Regions from separate parts of the Amycolatopsis sp. NBC_01286 genome, predicted to be linked through region 2. Evidence: riboswitches for the same ligand, from Rfam matches in the RefSeq annotation. Region 2 holds a riboswitch; the other holds the start of a gene.

Region 1 (7,827 bases), 1.6 Mb from region 2:
CGCGCCTTGCGGACCTCCACGGTCTGCGGGAACGACCCGATCGTCGTGCTCGGCAGCGGCGGCAGGTTCAGCGCCGCCTGCTGCGCCGCGGCCCGCGTGGCGTACGGCGCGCGGACGGCGTGCTCCGGGCGCAGGTCCGCGAGCCGGGCGCGCACCTGATCGTCGGCCAGCTCGGCCGCCGACGCGCGATCGGCGACGACCTGACGCGCCGCCGTCAGGTCGACGTCCTCGCCCGCGAGCGCCTTCCCGAGCAGGACGACCTCGTCGACCTTCTGCTTCGCGAAGGCGAGCCAGCCCTTGAGCCGCGGGTCGAGGTCCTCCCGTGAGACGTCGTAGGGGACGTGCAGCAGCGAGCACGACGTCGACACGCTGACCTTCGCCGCCGCGCCGAGCAGGGTCGCGGCCCGGCTCAGCGCCTTCTGCGGGTCGGTGCGCCAGACGTTGCGGCCGTCGACGACCCCGGCCAGGACCTCCTTGTCCCGCAACGCCCCTTCGGCCGCCACCGCGTCCACAAAGGACTCATCGGTGACCAGGTCGACGGCGAGCGCCTCGATGGGGGAGCGGGCCAGTACGCCGAGCCCGCGGCCCAGGCCGCCGAAGTAGCCCGCGACCAGCAGCTTCGGCCGCGCGGTCTCCTTGCCCAGCCGGTGGTAGGCGCGGATGAGCGCGTTCAGCTCGTCTTCGGAGCGGTCACCGGCGAACGCCGGCTCGTCGAGCTGGACCCACTCGACGCCCTCGTCGTGCAGCTGCCGCAGCAGGTCGGCGTACGCGTCGAGCAGGCCGTCGAGCAGGTCCAGCGGCCGGAACCCCTCGTCGCCCTTGCTCAGCAGCAGGAACGTCGCCGGCCCGACCAGCACGGGCCGCGTTTCGATGCCCAGGGCGCGGGCTTCGCGGTACTCGTCCAGGGGCTTGGAGCCGGTGAGCGCGAACGTCGTGTCCGGGCCCAGTTCGGGGACGATGTAGTGGTAGTTCGTGTCGAACCACTTCGTCATCTCCATCGCCGGGGCGTCCTGGACGCCGCGGGCGGCCGCGAAGTAGGTGTCGAGCTTCGACAGGCCGAGCCCGGTGAAGCGCGCGGGCAGCGCGCCGAACAGCTCGGCGGTGTCGAGCACCTGGTCGTAGTGCGAGAACGTGTTGGACGGCACGGAGTCCAGCCCGGCGTCCCGCAGTCCTTGCCACGTCTGAACCCGCAGCTCACGGCCGGTGGCCAGCAGTGCGGCTTCGTCGTTCTTGCCCGCCCAGTAGCGCTCGAGGGCGCGTTTGAGCTCCCGGTCCGGACCGATCCGGGGGTAGCCCAGCACAGTGGTGCCGATTTCGGTCACAGCTCTCTCCTCGCGAGCTCGTTCGAGGAGTCCGGACGCGCGCGGCGGCGAGCGTTTCGGTGCGTGCCCATCCCACGAGGCCCGGACTCGCGCACGCCGTCGGCGCACGCACCACGGGCAGGTCTTCGGACTCGTGGGCGTACCGCTCGCGCCTACCGGCCGTCGCTTCCCAAGCTCGCGCTCAGTGCTTACATGACGGCTTTCGTTCCCACTCACCGCTGCGGGGCAGTCCCGGATTCACACCGGGTTCCCTGTTGCCTCGACAGAGTGTGACCTCACACACAACAAAGCTCGGCCACGCCCTGGCGAACCAGTGGCGTGGCCGAGTCTAGCGCCGATTCCGCTGCCAGCCATCAGCTGTTCCGTCGAGGATCACGGCACCGAGTCTCAGCATGCCATCGCCGGTCGGCATCAGGCTCGTCGACAGTGACTCGATTCGGACCGCATCCGTCACGAGAGTGTCGTCCAGCCAGGCGACGTTTCCGCAGTCCAGCAAGACCGTGTAGTGCTCAGGCGCCTCGAACTGGATGTTCGCGGATTTGTCGCCGCGCAGGTCTAGATTGGTCACCGACAAGGTAGGGGGTTCGCCGAAGGCGACCAGTTGCCCGAAGACATCGCTGGTCGCCACGGTGATCAAGCGATTGACCCGCTCGAAGGCTTCGCTGTACGAACGGGCCTTCCCTGTGAGCGACCCGATGAGATCGGAAGTGGTTTGGCTGCGGTACTCGTTGCGAGGGAGAGCCAGGTTCGGTTCGTGAGCGTCGACAGAAGCCGGCGAGAGGGCTTCTCGTAGATGCTTGCGAGCGACTGCTAGTTCTTCCTTCGCGCTATCGTCCAAGCTTGCTGCTTCGTCCTCGAACGAAAGCCATTGGTCCGTCTTGCTGAGCGTTGAGGCCACGGATTGAGTGGTGTGTATCAGCTCCTCGCTCGTTTCCCCTGAAGCATCCAAGAGGGCGCTCACGTCGGACGGTTTATCTTGGAACTGGAGGCCACGTTGTCGTTCGTCGCGGGTCCAACCGAGTTCGAAGGTCCACTCTTCAGTGGTGAGCGGAGTGTTGCGGCAGAGCTGTGGCGCCTTCAACAAAGGGTAACCGGGCAGCCTCGACCTGAACCAGGCGACGGTCATGCGATGTGCGGACTCAAGTCGCCTGGTCGCGGCAAGCCAATGATCGAGTTCTGCGTCGACCGTCGCCTGTCGGAAGCCTACGTTCATCTCTAGGAGATGCGGGACGCTAGTGCCGAGTCTGAGAGGGTGAACCATTGCGGCGCCGAATCCGGCGCTCAGTTCCTGGAGTACGCCTGGCGCACCTTCCGAACGTTGTGAAGAATTACGGGGGAGATGAGTCCGTACTGTCGTGGCGATCGGCGTTTCGGACCAGGTGTTAGCCTGTTTCCAGATGCTCTGCCAAAGATCTGCTTCAGTTGACAAAGGTCTCCAGTTCAGAAATTTCAAAACTGAGTGCTCAAAGCCATTTTCGAACAGTCAGTTCGTTGATCGCGTCACATAGCCGACTGACTGCCACTTGGTGGGCCGGCCGTTCGACCAGGTGGCTCAGTGCGGTACGTCCAGTGAATGGGTCAGAGCCTGACGACGGGACGTCATGGCCGATAGCTACTTCGTTAGTGCGAAGGAATTCGACACTCCAGTAGGTCGCACCTCGGAAGTCAACTCGCTCCTGGACTGCTGCGGTTAATCCGTAAGGACCAATTGTCGATGCCAGAATTTCTGCCTGCCCTGATGGTGCCACGGCGGGAACGAGCTCGGTGAGTGCTTCGACTTCCTCTGTTGCCTGGCGTTCGAGCGCGTTGCAAGCTGCTTCGCGCGTTTCGAAGTAGGACTTACGTGCGGTACGTGTGGTCGCCAGGGTCTCCAAGAGAAGCAGACGCCACAACCTGACTGCCACGCCAAGGGGACCGATCGGTGGAGCGCACACTGCGGTGGGCGAGCTTCGAGTCAACTCTTTTCCGTTGTCCGGGTCGATCCAGCTGGAGGCATCCCCGCAAAGGGAAGCGATTAAACGGTCGCCGTCGCGCCACATCTGGGTCGGCCGCAGGGAGTCTGCCGGCGCGAGTCGTCGGAGAAGAGTAAAAATCTCCGCTGGGCCCGATGTGCCGATCGGACGGGTGTCGTAGTCAGCCAAATGGACCGTTAGGTATGGCAGGTCTTGCGAAACCTTATCGGCGAGTTCGTCGCTCACCTTGCCGATCGCGGCGGCGAAGAGCACTCGCTGCTCGTCGCCTTGGGTGAGTCGGTCCGGCCAAGGGGCGAGGCCGTCGGCCGCGGCCGCGCCGGCGAGGTAATCCGCGAAGGAATCGTGGATCGGCGCTTGAGCCTGAGTGTGTCCGATTGGCGCGACGAGCCCCGTTCGCTGAAGCGTCTCGCGCAGTGAATCGAGGTCGACCGGAACGCCCATCTCCTCCAGATTGCGGACGGCACCCTCGAGCAGGCGGCTCCACTCAACCGGGTTGGCGTATCGGCGACCCTCATCGAGCAGTTTCGCAAACGCGATACCCAGCGCAGCTGTCGCGACGTCGAGGTCCGCTGCGCGTCCGCGCTCTGCTAGCCGGGTTATCGTGGCCCGATAGATCGACGCGCGGTCCGTGAACTCGATGCCGTCGAGGAGCAGACGGATAGCCATCGACAGCAGCATGGGATTGCCGGCAGCGTCTCCAAGCGCATGTTCCGCCTGTGCTGCGAGTTGGCGGCACTCGTGATCCTGGGACTCTCCCATTATCCGCCGAACGAGTTCGTGGCGTTCGGCCCAGTGGAAGCCGGAGATGCGGAATCGAGCCGATGCTGCGGTCACAGGAAGAATGGACCCCAAAACGGCAAGGTCCCGTCCGATGAGCACGATCCGTGCCCCGGTCTCCGTCGAAGCCTGCACCCGGAGTTCGTCGCGAAGTCTTTTTTGCACCCGTTGCGGAACCTCGGAAACTCCGTCGATCACCAGAATTACCTGGGAGTCGTTGAGCAATTGCCGCCCGATAAGGGCAGGGAGCGTGCGGCCCACAGCGGAGGACAGGGAATCCGCCACCAGGGCGTCCAGTCGCCCCTCCAAGTAGGTTTCGGCGTGTCCGATGATGACCGTTCTCTCGCGCGCGGCAGCTTCGTAACGAAGTTGCCGCGCTGTCGTGGACTTTCCTGTACCGGTACCTCCGCCTAGAACGACGGGGCCGCTGATGTCGAGAAGACTCTGCACGGCCACGTCGGTCTCTTGCGTGGCTTCGAACGAAGCGGCGAAGTCAATGCGGCTGAGCTTCGCTGAGACCGAGGTCGGCCGGTCATTGACGATTTCTCGCCGGTACTCGGCTTGCAGGGTTCCTGGCCAACGATCGGACTTTGCCACGTGGGCCAGCCCGCCGAGGACTTCGGCGATCTCCGCCTTCGTGACGATGCGTTCAGCCTGGTCGCGTCGCGCAGCCCGATCCATGAGAAGACGGAACAGCTCGTCGACGATGTGCCGAGCCGTTTCCTCGAGGTCCGCTGGCGTTCTCGCACCCGGCAGCATCGAACGCACTTCTCGCTCGGCGTCCTGCAGCACGGTTTCAGCGTCGGAGGTCTCGAGGCGGATGTGAGCCCGGCTCAGTACCTGACAGACATCGCCGGACGGGTCGGTGTCGAGCAGCTCCGCGAGCGCAGCCGGGTCGCCGTCGGCTGCCGCATCGAGGGCGGTCCTTACCGTGTTACCGGTCGGCCCGAGTTCGCCATTGGTGATGAGTTCGAAAGAAGCCGCCTTGGCGACATCGAGAGTGGCCCACGTGCGCAGGATGTCGAGCAGCTCTTTGCGACCCCAGGTTTTGCTACTGACCCGCGACTTGAGCTGTGCCGCTGCTGCAACGACACCGAGGATGTCATGGATCTCGATGTCCATGACATCCTCGGTACCCTCGACGCGAAGGGCGCTAAGGCCCTCATCCGAGTACACGTCAAGGGCGATGCGGACGGCATGAGCTTGCTGATAGCCGATCCCTCGCACGGTATCGACACCACTCATGACCTGCCCTTCGTCGGTGAAGCAGTTGACTTACGGAGAACTCAGTCCCAGTCGAGGGCGCCGCCCGACTGGTACTCGATGACGCGCGTTTCGAAGAAGTTCTTCTCCTTCTTCAGGTCCATCGCCTCGGACATCCACGGGAACGGGTTCTCGGTCTCGCCGAAGATCGGCTGGAGGCCGATCTGCTGCGCGCGCCGGTCGGTGATGAAGTGCATGTACTGCTCGCACAGCTGCGCCGACAGGCCGAGCATCCCGCGCGGCATGGTGTCACGCGCGTACGCGACCTCCAGCTCGCACGCGTCCTTCAGCATCCCGCGCACCTCTTCCTGGAACTCTTCGGTCCACAGGTGCGGGTTCTCGATCTTGATCTGGTTGATGCAGTCGATGCCGAAGTTCAGGTGGATCGACTCGTCGCGCAGGATGTACTGGTACTGCTCGGCGATGCCGACCATCTTGTTGCGGCGGCCGAGCGAGAGGATCTGCGCGAAGCCGGTGTAGAACCACATGCCCTCGAAGATCACGTAGAACGCGACGAGGTCACGCAGGAACGCCGTGTCGGCCTCCGGCGTCCCGGTCTCGAAGTCCGGGTCCTCCAGGTGCTGCGTGTACTTCAGCGCCCACGCGTCCTTGTCCGAAATGGACGGAACCTCGCGGTACATGTTGAACAGCTCGCCCTCGACCAGGCCGAGGCTCTCGCAGATGTACTGGAAGGTGTGCGTGTGCACGGCTTCCTCGAACGCCTGGCGCAGCAGGTACTGGCGGCACTCGGGGTTGGTGATCTGGCGGTACACCGCGAGCACGATGTTGTTGGCCACCAAGGACTCCGCGGTCGCGAAGAAGCCGAGGTTGCGCTTCAGCATCTGCCGCTCGTCCTCGGTGAGGCCGTCGGTCGACTTCCACAGCGCGATGTCGGCCTGCATGGCGACCTCGGTCGGCATCCAGTGGTTGTTGCAGCCGGCCAGGTACTTGTCCCACGCCCACCGGTACTTCATCGGCAGCAGCTGGTTGACGTCGGCGCGCGCGTTGATCATGCGCTTGTCGTCGACGTTGATCCGGGCCGCCCCGACCTCGATCTCACCGAGGCCGGTGACGCCGGTCGTCTCCACGTTGGTCATATCGCTCACTTCGGCAGGTGGGCTCGTGAGTGGTAATGAGGGTTAGAACCCTCATTACCACTCACGAGCCGGGGCGGGCTTACTGGCAGGCTTCGCAGTCGGGGTCGTCGATGCGGCAGGCGGCGCCTTCGGTGGTGACGAAGTCGACGTCCGTCTTCGGCAGCTCCTTCGGCTCCGGCTTGGCGGCCGGCGCGGTCACCGGGATCGCCGGGACGGCCGCGGCCGGCGACGGCGAGGGCGCCGGGGCCGGGGTGGCCGCCGGAGCCGCCGGGGCAGCCGCGGGAGCCGCGGTGGCGGTGGCCGTGCCGGCCGAGACGGCGTTGAGCTTGCCGTCGGTGCCGCGCAGGGTGCTCTTCTCCACGTGCGTCGCGGACTGGGCCCGCAGGTAGTACGTGGTCTTGAGGCCCTTGTGCCACGCGTAGCGGTACAGCTCGTCGAGCTTGCGGCCGCTCGGCGCCGCGATGTACAGGTTCAGCGACTGCGCCTGGTCGATCCACTTCTGGCGCACCGAACCGGCGTCGACGATCCACTTCGACTCGATCTCGAACGCCGTGGCGTACAGCGCCTTCAGGTCGTCCGGCACCCGGTCGATCTTGCCGAGGCTGCCGTCGAAGTACTTGAGGTCGCTGACCATGACCTCGTCCCACAGCCCGCGTGCCTTGAGCGAACGGACCAGGTGCGGGTTGACGACGGTGAAGTCGCCGGACATGTTCGACTTGACGAACAGGTTCTGGAACAGCGGCTCGATCGACTGGCCGACACCCGAGATGTTGGAGATCGTCGCGGTCGGCGCGATCGCCATCACGTTGGAGTTGCGCATGCCGACGGTCTTGACGCGCTCGCGCAGCGGCGCCCAGTCGAGCGTGGTGGAGGTGTCGACGTCGAGGCCGTCACCGCGGCGGGCGTCGATGAGCAGCTGCAGCGAGTCGATCGGCAGGATGCCCTTGCTCCACAGCGATCCCTCGAACGACTGGTACTGGCCGCGCTCCTCGGCGAGGTCGGTCGAGGCCGAGATCGCGTAGTAGGAGAGGTGCTCCATGGAGACGTCGGCGAACTTCACGGCGTCGGCGGAGGCGAACGGGACGCCGATCTCGAACAGCGCGTCCTGGAAGCCCATGATGCCCAGGCCGACCGGGCGGTGACGCAGGTTGGAGCGGCGCGCCTCCGGGATCGTGTAGAAGTTGATGTCGATCACGTTGTCCAGCATGCGGACGGCCGTGCGCACGGTCTTCTCGAGGCGCTGGGTGTCCAGGCCCTCGGGGGTGACGTGCTTGAGCAGGTTGACCGAGCCGAGGTTGCAGACCGCGACCTCTTCGCTGTTGGTGTTCAGCGTGATCTCGGTGCACAGGTTCGACGAGTGCACGACGCCGACGTGCTGCTGCGGCGAGCGCAGGT
Region 2 (7,827 bases):
GGCCGAGCGCGGCCTGCGCGCTCGCGCGGACCCAGGTGTCGAGCCCGCCGATCCCGGTGGTGCGCGCGGCTTGGTACTCGGCCGGGGTGTAGGCGATGGCGCCGAGCTGATCCCCGAGCGGGGTGCCCGCGTCGGCCGCGGTCGCTTCGGCGGACTTGAGGAACGCGGTCCCCGAGGCCATCGCGGCGTCCGCGCACCCGGCGTCGGCGAGCGCCTGCACGATCAGGCCGGTGCTGTTGGTGTTGGGCGCTTCGGTGCCGACGCCGCCGCCCCAGCCGCCACTCGCGGTCTGGTGGGCCTTCAGCCACCGCACGGCCTTGGTGATGGGCGCGTCGAGGTTCGCCGCGCCGGCGTCGCGGGCGGCGAGCATCGCGGAGAGTGCGATACCGGTGGCGTCGCCGTCCGGCGTCGACTGGTCGAACGGTTTGCCCTCGTCACACGTCGAGATCCGGTGGCCGTCCGGTGTCACCTGGTCGCCGGTCTCGGTGGTGGGGATGAGGCCGAAGAAGATCCGGAAGAAGCCGTCCGAGCACTGCTGTTTCAGCATCGTGTCGATCACGAGCCGATCGGTGAGGCCGGCGCCCGCCAGTCCGATCACGGCCAGGGCCTGGCCGAACACGTTGGCGTTGTTGCTGACGAAGTCCTTGAAGTCGGGGTTCTTCGAGTAGTCGCTGACGCGGCCCTTGTCGACGCCCGAGCGCGCGATGGTGCCGAGGGTCTCGGCGACCATGTCGTGCCCGCCGAAGGACCTCGGGTCCCGTCCGGCGATTTCCGCGGCGACCAGCACTTTCGCCGCGGCGCCACCAGTGATGATCGCGTCGTAACCCTGGCCGGGGACGAGGCCGTCCCACGTGTAGTAGTCGGTGGCGTGGTGGTCGTCGTCGAGGTACTTCACGATGGGCGCGGCCAGCGCGCCGTCGCCGGAGGCGTACATCGCGAAGAGCGTGTCGATCATCAGGCCGTGGTCGGGCAGCGCGCCACCGAGCGGGTTCTGCAGGGTGCCGTCGGGCGCGAGCTGCGCGGCGAGCCACTTAGAGGTCGGCTTCGAGGCCGCGAGGTCACCGGCGAAGGCCGGGGTCACCGAGCCGACGGTGAACACGACGACGGCGGACACCCAGGCCGCGATGGGCCTGAACCGCTTGCCGGCCACGTGATCCTTCCTCTCCCCAGACGCCGGCGCGACACACACAGGGAGAGACCGGCCCCCACGGGAGGCCGGGCGTCCACCCACTGCTGGCGCGACAGCGGTTCGACAAACACCTGCCCGGGGCGGTAATCCGACTCGTCACCCCAAGGTGACCCACGGTTGCGCGACAGTGCCGGACTTCGACCGGCTTCCCCTGCCACGGGCAGAAAACATGAAGTTGTACTGACTGAGCGAGCCGACACTAACACCTGGTCAGCCGAACGGGAACGGCAGAACTCACGTCGCCTTCACCACACCGGGACGCGCGCGGCCGTCCGGACGATCTCGAAGACAACTGCAACAGAACGCGGGGCAGGTGGCCTCTTGAGAGGTGTGCGGTGCTTGAGCGCGCTGCACGTCCAGCTCGACGAAGGCAAGGAGACCGTGCCATGACCGACCTCGACGAGGTGCGCCGCGCGCCGGACGCCCAGGAGTCCCTGGCGCCCGATCCCGACGCCGTGGTGACCGTCGCCGGACGCCGGGTCCGGCGGCGCCAGACGGCCAGCGTCGCCGCGGTGACGCTCACCGTCGCCGCCCTCGGCGCGGGGGTCTTCTGGGCGCAGGACCGCGGTACCGCCGCGGTGCCACCGGCCACGCTCGCGAGCCCGCCGTCCGCCACGGTGACCCAGCCGCCGGCCGCCGGGAAGGTGCCCCCGGCCGCGCCGGCGATCAGCCTGGAGGACAGCTCCTGGGACTTGCTGTTCTGGGCCGTCCAGCCGCACTTCGCCGGCCTGCACTACGCGCAGGATCACCGGTACGCGTTCGAGATCGACGTCCGGGACGGCACCGCGCCCCACAGCGCACTGGCCACGAAACCCTCGGCGGCGGACCAGATTCCGCACCCGCAGTCGGTCATGTGGCAGGACGGACCGGACCGCTGGATCCGGGTGACGACCACAAAACCGGTGACAGCGGCGGAAATGCTGGCCCTGCTGGGGAAGATCCACACCACGCCACCGGTGATCGCGTCGCCGCTCAAGTCGCTGCAGGTGCCCGACGGACAGCAGGTCGGCACGTTCACCAGCGAGCCCGACACCAACACCCTGGTGCTCTGCCCCGCCGCCGAGGTCGGGAAGGCCCCGCTCGACCCCCGATGCTTCTCCCTGACGGTGTCGCTGACCAGCAGAGCCGCGGACAGCAGCTTTCCGCAGGACCCGCTGCCCGTGCACCAGCACCGGACGCTCGGGGCCTACACCCTCGAAATCGACAGTTCGCGTGTCAACGAACAGGCCGCGCTGGCGTTGCTGAACTCCGTTCAGCTCAATCGCTGAGAATCCGCGTCACCGCCGGATTCTGATCTGTTCCGCATTTCCGAAAGCGCACTCGAATTGCCGTTATTCCGCGGCATCGGTCCATGGCCCAGGCGAGGGAGTTTCGATGCGTAATTCCGCGCTCGTCGTCGTCCTGGTGGGTGTCATCCTCGGCGCGCTCGCCGCGGCGGTCTGCGTTCGTTCCGCGAACGTGCCCGCCGCGGCGGGCACGTCACCGGCGCCGGACGTCCCGCCGTCGTTCCCGAGGACGCGGGCGGCCACGCCGGTTCCGGGGGCGGCCGAGGTGGCGGTCGACGTCCGGGGCGAATGGTCCTGGGCGTTGCGCGAGACGGACACCGGCACCGTGGTCGGTGCCGGAACCTTGCGCACCACGACCGAATCCATGATCAAGAGCTGGCTCGCGGTGGACTACCTGGCCTCGCGGGAGTCGCGGATCTCGGCCGAGGACGAGGATCGGGTGACCCGGATGATCCGGTCCGGCGACGACCGTGCCGCGCAGACGCTCTACCTCCGGCTCGGCGGCGACGACTCGATCGCCCGGATGATCCGCACCTGCGGCCTGCACGACACGACCATTCACCCGAACTGGTGGTCCAAGACCACGATGCCGGCGACCGAGGCCACCCTGCTCGGCCGGTGCGTGGCCCGCGGTCCGGGCTTGAGCCCGCGGTGGCGGGCCAAGCTGCTGGACCTCATGCGGTCGGCGGACCCCGCGACCGCCTTCGGCATCCCGGAGGCCCCGGCCCTGGCGGGCCTGCACCCGGCCGTCGAGAACGGCTGGACCCGCCACGGAACTTGGTGGACGGTGAGCTGCCTGGCGATGTGGGACCACTGGGTGCTCGCGGTCATGGTGCACTACCCGGACCAGGGCGACGAGCACCACTACGGCGCCGAAGTGTGCAAGTCCGTGGCCCAGCAACTGTTCGGCCGGATCGACATCGGTTCGACCACGGGCACGGGAAGCAAGTGACCACAGGAAACGGGGATCAGACCCGCCCGGCGCCGACCAGGTCGAGCAGGTTCTGCACCAGAGTACGGACGGCAGCTGGTCAGCAGTAGACGTTGCCGCAGACTGCCAGGATGAACGCCGTTGCGGTCAGGGTTTCGGTGGCGCCGGCCTGGGTCAGGGTGACCGAGACGGTGACTTCGTCGTCGCCGGTCAGGCCGTCTACCCGGCAGCCGGACGTCGTGCCGCACAGGCCGGGTGCGGTCTGGTAGCCGGCCGGGACGTGCCAGGTGTAGGTCGTGCCGGCGGCCGCGCCGCCGACGGAGAATCCGGCCGAGTAGGGGCCGTGGAACTTCGCGCTGTTGTGGCAGTTCCCGGTGTAGGAGCCCACCGGGCCCGGTGAGACCTGGCACCCGTACGTCTCGCCGCCCAGGGCCGCGGCGGGTCCGGCGGTCAGCACACCGATGCCCGCCGCCAGCAGGACGGTCGAAACCAGGGCCGCACTCTTGCGCATGGGTTACCTCCGGAACTGGTGGTTCCTCTGTACGACACAGGGACGATACCCAGCGCGACATCCCGCAGGTAGCGCCGGACGAGTGCGGGGAATTCCGCCGGACGAGCGGGAAACGGACGCCCCGCCGGCGCCCTCGGGCCGCAGCGGCGGGCGAATTCGTCGATGGGTGTCGGGAACTTTCCAACTCGTCGACAGCCACTCCTGGCATCGGTCAATGCGGATGTAACGCCCGTTGCGGCACGGAATCGCGCGGAATCGCCGACCATTGTCGCTTGTGGACGGGACGTCGAACCGCAATAGTCGCCAGGCGACGAAAATCGAACCCGAAAGGGAGTCCGATTTAGTCGGATCTGCTGGATTTGAACCCCTACGACCAGGGAGCTGCATATGCGGCGTTCGTCGCTCATACACCGGCCGGCGATTCTGGCCGCCGTCGGTGGCTTGGTGCTGGCCGGATCCATTCAGCCGGCCGGTGCGGCCGTGCCCGCGGCGAACGCCGGGACCGCGTCGCAGGCGGTGATCGTGGTGCTGGGCGACCAGATCGCGTCAGCACCACCGACGAAAGCGGCATCCGGGAGCAGACGCGACCAAGCGACCAGAGCGCAGAACGCGGTGCTGGGCAAGCTCACCGGGCTGGCGCCGGCGAACGTCAAGCACTTCGCGGTCGGCAACGCCTTCTCCGCGACCGTCAGCCCCGCGCAGGCGGCCGCGCTCGCGCAGGACCCGGCGGTGGCTTCCGTGCTGCCCGACAGCAAGGTCACGCTGCCGACGCCGAGCACACCGCCGGCGGCGGCGAGCGGGGCGGCGCCGAGCGCGCAGCCCCGGACGTCGACGGCGCCCGGCGCGATCTGCCCGGCCGACCCCGCGAAGCCGCTGCTGGAGCCGGAAGCGCTCACCTCGATCCACGCCTACAGCACCGACGGCTCGAAGAGCGCGTCCGATCTCGCCGACGGCTCGGGCGTGAAGGTCGCTTTCCTCGCCGACAACATGGACCCGGACTACGCCGACTTCATCCGGCCGGACGGGTCCAAGGTGTTCGCGGACTACCAGGACTTCTCCGGGGACGGCCCGGCGACCACGGACGCGGGTGCCGAGGCGTTCGGTGACGCGTCGTCGATCGCCGCGCAGGGCACCGTGGTGCACGACCTGTCGAAGTTCGTGAACCAGGCGCACCCGCTGCCGCCGGGCTGCACCATCGTGGTCAAGGGCGTCTCGCCGGGCGCGAGCCTGGTCGGGCTCAACGTCTTCGGCTCGACCGCGACGAACTCCGCGGTGCTGCAGGCCATCGACTACGCGGTGACGGTCGACCACGTCGACGTCATCAACGAGTCGCTCGGCCTCAACCAGTACCCGGACACCAGCTCGCGCGAGCTGTTCCAGGTGTTCAACGACGAGGCCGTCGCCGCCGGCGTCACGGTCACCACCTCCAGCGGCGACGCGGGCACGACGTCCACCATCGGCAGCCCGGCCACCGACCCGCTGGTCATCTCCGCCGGCGCGACCACGGACAACCGGCTGTACGCGCAGACCACGTACGCGGCTTTCCCGTTCTCCAACGGGAAGTGGGTCAGCGACAACATCTCCGCGCTGTCCTCCTCCGGCATCACGCAGAACGGCCGCACGATCGACCTGGTCGCGCCCGGTGAGGGCAACTGGGCCGACTGCGAACCGGGTTACGCGGAGTGCCAGACGTTCCAGTCGCCGCCGCAGGGCGCGGACCTGGAATCCTTCGGTGGCACCAGCGAATCGGCGCCGCTGACCGCGGGTGTCGCGGCACTGGTCATCCAGGCCTACCGCGGCACGCACCACGGCGCGTCGCCGACGCCGGCGCTGATCAAGCAGCTGATCACCGGCACCACGCGCGACCTCGGCCTGCCGGCCGACGAGCAGGGCTCCGGCCTGCTGGACGCGCGCGCGGCCGTCGAGGCGGCCTCGACCGCGCCCGGCACCACCGGCGCCCCGGCCGGGGTGTCGTCGAACATCGCGCTCTCGACCGACCAGCTGACCCTGGACGGCGCGCCCGGCAGTACGCAGACCGCGACGGTCAAGGTGTCGAACGTCGGCACCAAGCCGCTCACGGTGTCCACCGGCACGCGCGGGTTCGCGACGGCGTCGACGCAGACCCAGACCGTGCCGTTCGACGCGGCCAAGCTGCCGACGTTCACCTACTACAACGGCGCGCAGTGGGCGCAGAAGACGGTGAAGTTCAGCGTCCCGCCGGCCACCGACCGGCTGCTGTCGCGGATGGCGTGGCAGGGCAGCCCCAAGACGGTCAACGGCGCTTCGGTCACCCCGGTGGTGCGGTTGACGCTGCTCGCGCCGGACGGCACGTTCGTCGCGAACAGCCGCCCGCAGGGTGGTGCGGCGACGGCCAACTACGCCAACGTGGACGTCCGGCACCCGGCCGCGGGCACCTGGACGGCGGTGCTGTACTCGGTCGCCGGCGCGTCCGGGTACACCGGTGACATCCAGCTGGCCGCGGACGCGCAGCGCGCCGTGCCCTACGGCCAGGTCTCGCCCCAGCTCCTGACCCTGGCCCCGGGCCAGACCAAGCCGGTCAAGATCGCCCTGCCGACCCCGGCCTCGGGCGGCGACGCGGACTACTCGGTGACCTTCGGCAGCTCCGACGGCCACCAGACGTCCGTGTCGGCGGTGCTGCGCTCGCTCATCCCGACCGGGAACGGCCCGGGGGCCTTCAGCGGCACCATCACCGGCGGCAACGCCCGCGCGTTCTCCCCCGCGCAGACGTTCAGCTACGAGTTCGACGTGCCCCACGGCAAGAAGGACCTCGACGTCGCCGTGCACCTGGCCGACCCGGGCACCGTCGTCGACGGCGTCCTGGTCGACCCGAACGGCGAGCTCGGCGACGTCACCAGCAACATTTCGCTCGCTTCGCCGACGACCGTGTCGCAGGGCACCGGGCTGCAGCTGACCGACGCGAACCCGCTGCCCGGGCGCTGGCACCTGGTGCTGGTGGTGCAGAACCCGGTGACGGGCAAGCAGCTGCAGCAGCCGTTCACCGGCACGGTCGCCTTCGACCGGGTGTCGGTGTCCGCGCCGGCGCTGCCGAGCGGCGGCAAGCTGGCCGCCGGCAAGGCGGTCACGGTGCCGGTGACCGTGCACAACACCGGCATCGAGCCGATCGCGATCGGCGTCGACGCGCGCACCAACACCGCGCAGACGCTGCAGCCGGTCCCGGTCGGCGGCCAGACCGAGGTCGACCTGCCCGAGCCGGGCGCGATCGCGCCGGTCTACGAAGTGCCGCCGGACACGAGCAAGCTGACGGTGGCCACCTCGTCGAGCAGGCCGGCCCAGGTCGAGCTGCAGAGCTCGGCCGCCGGGATCGACGTGCTCGGCGACCTGAAGCAGGCCCAGGCCGGCAGCACCGTCTCGGTCGCCACGATCGGGGAGAAGAAGGGCTACGTCACCAAGGGCATCTGGTTCGCCGACGTGCAGGAGCTCGGCCCGTTCGAGCCGTCCGGCGCCCCCGCCGGGCACGCGAGCTACACCTCGTCCCTGGTGACCGCGGGCTTCGACCACGCCGTGACCTCGTCCACCGGAGACCCGTACGACCAGGCGATCGACCCCGCCGGCACCGGCGGCACGCCGGTGATCATCCAGCCGGGCCGGACGGCCACCATCCAGGTGACGATCACCCCGGCCGGCGCCCGCGGCACCGACGTCACCGGCCACCTCAACCTGGTGACCGTCCCGACCCTGCCCACCGGCTCCACCGGACTGCCGGAGGAGGGCACCGGCGAGGTCATCACGACCCTGCCGTACCACTACCGGATCGGCTGACCCGAGCACCGGGCCGCCGGTTCCCCCTCGGGAGCCGGCGGCCCGTCGCCGTCCGGGGCGCGGAACCGCGAGCTAGCGTGAGCGCCATGGACATCACCATCCACACGAC

The links. Region 2 has a riboswitch for cobalamin ahead of OG570_RS37675 (prenyltransferase/squalene oxidase repeat-containing protein). Riboswitches for the same ligand answer to the same signal wherever they lie in the genome.
Region 1: another riboswitch for cobalamin. It lies ahead of metE (5-methyltetrahydropteroyltriglutamate--homocysteine S-methyltransferase); the one in region 2 lies ahead of OG570_RS37675 (prenyltransferase/squalene oxidase repeat-containing protein).

The regions. Positions count from the first base shown of each region.
Region 1 covers NZ_CP108428.1:9,826,680-9,834,506, reverse strand. Annotated here, with positions in the region: gene metE (5-methyltetrahydropteroyltriglutamate--homocysteine S-methyltransferase) at 1-1,322, opposite strand, end outside; cobalamin riboswitch at 1,422-1,615, opposite strand; gene OG570_RS44255 (hypothetical protein) at 1,651-2,535, opposite strand; gene OG570_RS44250 (hypothetical protein) at 2,786-5,317, opposite strand; gene OG570_RS44245 (ribonucleotide-diphosphate reductase subunit beta) at 5,359-6,432, opposite strand; gene OG570_RS44240 (ribonucleoside-diphosphate reductase subunit alpha) at 6,512-7,827, opposite strand, start outside.
Region 2 covers NZ_CP108428.1:8,265,906-8,273,732, forward strand. Annotated here, with positions in the region: gene OG570_RS37675 (prenyltransferase/squalene oxidase repeat-containing protein) at 1-1,150, opposite strand, end outside; adenosylcobalamin (AdoCbl) riboswitch at 1,218-1,366, opposite strand; gene OG570_RS37680 (hypothetical protein) at 1,576-2,457, shown strand; gene OG570_RS37685 (serine hydrolase) at 2,564-3,427, shown strand; gene OG570_RS37690 (hypothetical protein) at 3,507-3,917, opposite strand; gene OG570_RS37695 (S8 family serine peptidase) at 4,305-7,718, shown strand; gene OG570_RS37700 (VOC family protein) at 7,805-7,827, shown strand, end outside.